Linked DNA regions of Pelodictyon luteolum DSM 273. Each later gene encodes a partner of the first gene's protein in a complex. Links are inferred from orthologs where the notes say so. Each region holds a gene or a part of one and is shown in the gene's direction. Other genes may lie near its edges.

Region 1 (3,315 bases):
TCGGCGAAGGTACGCCGGAAGATCTTGCCGGGATGGAGCAGTCGCTCACCGGCCGTCACCTGCAGCCGCTCTTCAGGAGGCTCGGAAAGACGAAGAAGGTGACCTAGACAGGCTCAGTCGAGGATCGGATCGTCTTCAAGCGCACCCCCGTGCAGTCTGATGTGCGGGAAGTGCGATTCCGAAGTGCGTTCCACCCACACCTCGTCACCCCGCCTGAATCCGCTCTCATTCACTTCAACCGACAGGCGGTTTTTTGCCAAAGCCTGTATCTCACGGAGTATGGCGGCATGCTCCCGGTCAATCGAGGTCGCTGTATCGTCTTTTATCTTCGAGAGGATGCTGTCCAGCTTTTCCATGGCGACCTTGCCGACGAGGCTTTGCAGCCGGCTCTCAATTTCTTCCTGCATATTCATGTCGATCTTTGTTGAAAACAGTTTGTATGGAGCGTGAATTTTTTTATACTGCAGTGTTCTGTTAGCACTCGGCGTTGTTGAGTGCTAACGCTGAACACAATAATTGCCTTACAATAGTATCGCACTATTAATCCAAAACCCAAACAAGAGAAGACAATGAACTTGAAACCGTTAGCTGATCGAGTTATTGTTAAGCCCGCACCCGCAGAAGAGAAGACCAAGGGCGGCCTGTACATTCCCGACACCGGGAAAGAAAAACCGATGTACGGCGAAGTCGTCGCCGTCGGAGCCGGCAAGATGTCCGACAGCGGACAGCTGCTCGCCATGCCGGTCAAAGCCGGCGACAAGGTGCTCTATGGCAAATATTCCGGCACCGAGGTCTCGGTCGAAGGTGAGGACTACCTGATCATGCGCGAGTCCGACATTTTCGCCATTCTCGCCTGAGAGCCATAAATAATTCTTACTAACCCTTACAGGAGGAACGCTTTACAATGACTGCTAAAGATATTCTCTTTGATGCCGACGCACGTGCCAAACTGAAAGTGGGCGTCGACAAGCTGGCCAACACCGTGAAAGTCACGCTCGGACCTGCCGGCCGCAATGTTCTTATCGACAAAAAATTCGGTGCACCGACCTCCACCAAGGACGGCGTTACCGTTGCCAAGGAAATTGAACTCGATGATGCCATCGAGAACATGGGTGCTCAGATGGTTCGCGAAGTGGCTTCCAAGACCAGCGATGTTGCCGGTGACGGTACCACCACCGCAACTGTCCTTGCACAGGCCATCTACCGTGAAGGCCTGAAGAACGTCGCCGCAGGCGCACGTCCGATCGACCTCAAGAGAGGCATCGACCGCGCTGTGAAAGAGGTTGTCGCCGAGCTCCGCAACATCAGCCGCAGCATCTCCGGTAAGAAAGAGATCGCACAGGTCGGCACCATTTCGGCCAACAACGATCCTGAAATCGGCGAGCTGATTGCAGAAGCCATGGACAAGGTCGGAAAAGACGGCGTCATCACCGTTGAAGAAGCAAAGGGCATGGAGACAGAGCTGAAGGTTGTCGAGGGCATGCAGTTCGACCGCGGCTACCTCTCTCCCTATTTCGTGACCAATTCCGAGACCATGGAGGCTGAGCTCGAAGACGCGCTGATCCTGATCCATGACAAGAAGATCGGCAACATGAAAGAGCTGCTTCCGATCCTCGAGAAGTCCGCTCAGTCCGGCAGGCCGCTGCTCATCATTGCTGAGGACATCGAAGGCGAAGCACTCGCGACACTCGTCGTCAACCGCCTCCGCGGCACCCTGAAAGTCTGCGCCGTGAAGGCTCCGGGCTTCGGCGACCGCCGCAAGGCAATGCTTGAGGACATCGCCATCCTCACCGGCGGTACCGTCATCTCCGAAGAGAAGGGCTACAAGCTCGAGAACGCCACCGTCAACTATCTCGGCCAGGCTGCCCGCATTACCGTCGACAAGGACAATACCACCATTGTCGAAGGCAAAGGCACTCAGGACGAGATCAAGGCACGCATCAACGAGATCAAGGGCCAGATCGACAAGTCGACTTCCGACTACGACACCGAGAAGCTGCAGGAGCGCCTTGCAAAACTCTCCGGCGGCGTTGCCGTCCTCAACATCGGTGCTTCCACCGAGGTCGAGATGAAGGAGAAGAAGGCCCGTGTTGAAGATGCGCTGCACGCAACCCGTGCCGCAGTGCAGGAAGGTATTGTCGTCGGCGGCGGTGTGGCTCTGATCCGTGCGATCAAGGGCCTTTCCAACGCAATCGCAGACAACGAGGACCAGAAGACCGGTATCGATATCATCCGCCGCGCACTTGAAGAACCCCTCCGCCAGATTGTTGCCAACACCGGCACCACCGATGGCGCGGTTGTCCTTGAGCGTGTGAAGCAGGGTGAAGGCGATTTCGGCTTCAACGCCCGCACTGAGCAGTACGAGGATCTTGTGGCGGCCGGCGTGGTCGATCCGACCAAGGTTACCCGCAGCGCGCTCGAGAATGCGGCATCTGTTGCCAGCATCCTTCTGACCACCGAAGCCTGCATCACCGACATCAAGGAAGACAAGTCCGACATGCCTGCAATGCCTCCGGGCGGCATGGGTGGAATGGGTGGCATGTACTGATCCCGTTTCTCTCATTCTCTCTTACAGAGGCCGTCTCAGCTGCAACGCTGAGACGGCCTCTTTTTTTTTGTACCTTCAAAGACAGGTTTCTTTCAACACCATAAGCATCACCATTACGATGAAAGCCGTTCTCCTTCTCAGCGGCGGGATGGACAGTCTCGTCACCACGGCAATTGCGCACCGCGAGGGGTACGAACTTGCCGCCATGCATGTCAACTACGGCCAGCGTACCTGGCAGAAGGAGCTGCAGTCGTTCCGCAGCATCGCAGATCATTATTCCATTACGGAGCGTCTGGAAGTCAATGCAGATTTCCTCGGCCGTATCGGTGGCTCTTCGCTGACCGATCACTCCATGCCGGTTGCCGGCGCCGATCTCCGGGGGTCGGGCATTCCTACCAGCTACGTTCCGTTCCGCAATGCCTGTTTCCTCTCCATGGCCGTCAGCTGGTCGGAGGTGATAGGGGCGGAGCGGCTCTTTATCGGGGCGGTGGAGGAGGACTCGTCGGGATACCCCGACTGCCGCCGTGTTTTCTACGATGCCTTCAACCGGGTGATCGAGCTCGGCACCAGGCCCGAAACCGGCATCACCATCCTTACCCCGCTCATCGCCATGCAGAAGGCGCAGATCGTCCGGAACGGCATGGAGCTCGGTGCGCCTTTCGAGCACAGCTGGTCATGCTACAGGAGTGAAGGCAGGGCATGCGGGGTCTGCGACAGCTGCGCCCGCAGGCTCAGGGCGTTCGAGCTTCAGGGGATCCGCGACCCGA
Region 2 (3,149 bases), 140 kb from region 1 along the record:
TTCAGCGCCATCGAACATCTCATCAACCATGAGATCAAGACCAAGGGCGAGTACCAGCTCACCGACGCCCTGCAGCTGATGATCGAAGGCGGAGAACCGTTCTCGGTCTTCCCCGTCCACGGCTGGTACGACTGCGGCAAACCCGAAACCCTGCTTTCCACCAACGAGATCCTTCTCAGGAAAGCAATCCCCGCAAAACCATACCCCGGCTGCATCATCAACGAGCCGGTGTTCATTGCCGACAGCGCGCGCATCGAGAACGCCATCATCGGACCAAACACCACCATCGGCGAACAGGCAGTCATTACCGATGCCATCGTACGGGACTCCATCATCGGCACAAGCGCAAAGGTGGCCCACATCATGATCAACAGCTCGATTGTCGGCAACAACGCCTCGATTTCGGGCAACCCGCACGAAATCAACATCGGTGACTACTCCGAAATACGCGTCGGCTGAGTCTCTCCGGCGAACGGGGCGATGCACGGAAAAGAGAATTTTGCATACATCGCCCTGAATGCTTACATTTAAAACTGTTTTATCTAAAGGCATCCCCATTACCTATGGACACGGTGCCGCAGGCTCACTCCCTCTGGAATTCAGTTTCCAAGTGACCTGCCGGAAAGGTTTTCCGTGTCCAGTCGGCCCATCTCTGTCCGCCCGTCCGAAAAACCTCCCGTACCGATTTTTCTGTTGTTCCTGTTGTTCGTTTAACCATAATCTCATTGCAAACATGTCACAGTCAAGGTATTTCTTTACCTCGGAGTCCGTATCGGAAGGACATCCGGACAAAGTAGCGGACCAGATTTCAGATGCAGTCCTCGATGACTTCATCCGCCAGGACCCCAACTCCCGCGTAGCCTGCGAAACCTTCGTAACCACCGGCCAGGTCATCGTCGGCGGTGAGGTCACCACCACGGGCATCGTCGATGTCCAGAAGATCGCCCGCAAAGTCATCACCGAAATCGGCTACACCAAAGGTGAATACATGTTCGAGGCCAACTCCTGCGGCGTGCTCTCCGCGCTCCACAGCCAGTCGGCCGATATCAACCGCGGCGTTGACCGCAAGGAAGCGATCGCTGACGAGTTCGACCGCGTCGGCGCCGGCGACCAGGGCATGATGTTCGGCTACGCCTGCACCGAGACCCCTGAGCTGATGCCTGCCGCCATCCAGTTCGCTCAGCAGCTGGTGAAGGTTCTTGCCGACATCCGCAAGGCCGGCAAAATCATGACCTACCTCCGCCCCGATGCCAAAAGCCAGGTAACGCTGGAGTATGTCGACGAGAAAGTTGCACGCGTGGATGCCGTCGTTGTCTCCACCCAGCACGATCCCGAACCTGCCGGCATGTCGGAAGCAGAGTTCCAGGAAGTCATCAAAAAGGACATCATCGAGAACGTGATCAAAAAGGTGATTCCCGCCAACCTGCTTGACCTCAACACCAAGTTCCACATCAACCCGACCGGCCGCTTTGAAATCGGCGGACCACACGGCGACACCGGCCTGACCGGCCGCAAGATCATCGTCGACACCTACGGCGGAGCAGCTCCCCACGGCGGCGGCGCATTCAGCGGCAAAGACCCGTCGAAGGTCGACCGCAGCGCAGCATACGCCTCGCGCCACGTGGCCAAGAACATCGTTGCCGCAGGGCTTGCCGAGAAGTGCACCGTGCAGGTTTCCTACGCCATCGGCGTGGCACGCCCCGTGTCGATCTACATCAACACCCACGGCACAGCCATGCATGGTCTCTCCGACGAGCAGATCCAGGAAAAGGCCGAGAAGATCTTCGATCTCCGTCCGCTGGCCATCATCCGCCGCTTCAGCCTCGACAATCCTCAGGGCTGGTGCTACCAGGAAACTGCCGCATACGGCCATTTCGGCCGCGACATCTTCCCCTGGGAGAAAACCGAAAAGGTCGCGGAGCTGAAGACCGCTTTCAGCCTCGCCTGAGACCCCGTCACCCATCAGGAGGGACCCGCCATAAACGGGTCCCTCCTGTTATGGAGCAGCGGAGAGAGAGAGAGACAACATCCATAAACCACTGAGGAACTATCCAAATGACTATCGAAGCCACTGCGCTTGCCTACAAGGTAGCCGACATCTCCCTTGCAGAATGGGGCCGCAAAGAGATTGATATCGCTGAAAAAGAGATGCCCGGCCTGATGGCCATCCGCAAGAAATATGCCGGCCAGAAACCCCTGAAAGGTGCCCGTGTCGCAGGCTCCCTCCACATGACCATCCAGACCGCAGTCCTCATCGAGACCCTCGTTGACCTCGGTGCCGATGTCCGGTGGGCCAGCTGCAACATCTTCTCCACCCAGGACCATGCTGCCGCAGCCATCGCCGCAACCGGCGTACCGGTCTTCGCCTGGAAGGGCGAGACCCTTGAAGACTACTGGTGGTGCACCCGCCAGATCCTCGACTTCGGCGACGGCCAGGGCCCGAACCTGATCGTCGACGATGGCGGCGACGCTACCCTCATGATCATCCTCGGCTACAAGATCGAGAACAACCCCTCGATGCTCCAGAACGCCGGCGGCAACGCTGAAGAGCGCGCACTGTTCGGACAGCTGAAGGCCATCTACGAAGAGGACAGCAACCGCTGGCACAAGGTCGCAAAAGAGATGAAGGGTGTGTCGGAAGAGACCACGACCGGTGTCCACCGTCTGTACCAGATGATGGAAAAGGGCGAACTGCTTTTCCCCGCCATCAACGTGAACGACTCCGTCACCAAGTCGAAGTTCGACAACCTTTACGGCTGCCGTGAATCGCTTGCCGACGGCATCAAGCGCGCAACCGATGTGATGATCGCCGGCAAGGTCGCCGTCGTCCTCGGTTACGGCGATGTCGGAAAGGGCTGTGCTCATTCCATGCGCTCCTACGGTGCCCGCGTGATCGTCACCGAGATCGATCCCATCTGCGCACTCCAGGCCGCAATGGAGGGCTTTGAAGTCACAACCATGGACAAGGCAGTCAAAGAGGGCAACATCTTCGTCACCACTACCGGAAACAAGGATGTCGTCACCCTTGAGCATATGAAGCAGATGCCCGACGAGGCGATTGTCTGCAACATCGGCCACTTCGACAACGAAATCCAGGTAGAACCGCTCAACGAGTACAAGGGCGCCACAAAGCTCAACATCAAGCCGCA

The links.
Region 2: the proteins of groL (region 1) and metK are in contact, whole or in part, in a cryo-EM structure (PDB 8P4O), measured with the Escherichia coli proteins. The link is inferred for Pelodictyon luteolum DSM 273 from one-to-one orthologs.

Annotation. Positions count from the first base shown.
Region 1 is NC_007512.1:633,571-636,885, forward strand. Bases 238-3,226 are described here. They hold groL (chaperonin GroEL), read left to right. Parts: upstream 238-904; coding sequence 905-2,548; downstream 2,549-3,226. Other genes in these bases: PLUT_RS02805 (hypothetical protein), read right to left, coding at 238-413; groES (co-chaperone GroES), read left to right, coding at 570-857; queC (7-cyano-7-deazaguanine synthase QueC), read left to right, coding at 2,667-3,226. In the rest of the region: excinuclease ABC subunit UvrA, read left to right, coding at 1-107; more of PLUT_RS02805, read right to left, coding at 114-237; more of queC, read left to right, coding at 3,227-3,315.
Region 2 is NC_007512.1:774,278-777,426, reverse strand. Bases 18-2,840 are described here. They hold metK (methionine adenosyltransferase), read left to right. Parts: upstream 18-733; coding sequence 734-1,948; downstream 1,949-2,840. Other genes in these bases: ahcY (adenosylhomocysteinase), read left to right, coding at 2,056-2,840; PLUT_RS03515 (sugar phosphate nucleotidyltransferase), read left to right, coding at 18-459. Also shown: more of PLUT_RS03515, read left to right, coding at 1-17; more of ahcY, read left to right, coding at 2,841-3,149. UniProt on the Escherichia coli protein: Catalyzes the formation of S-adenosylmethionine (AdoMet) from methionine and ATP.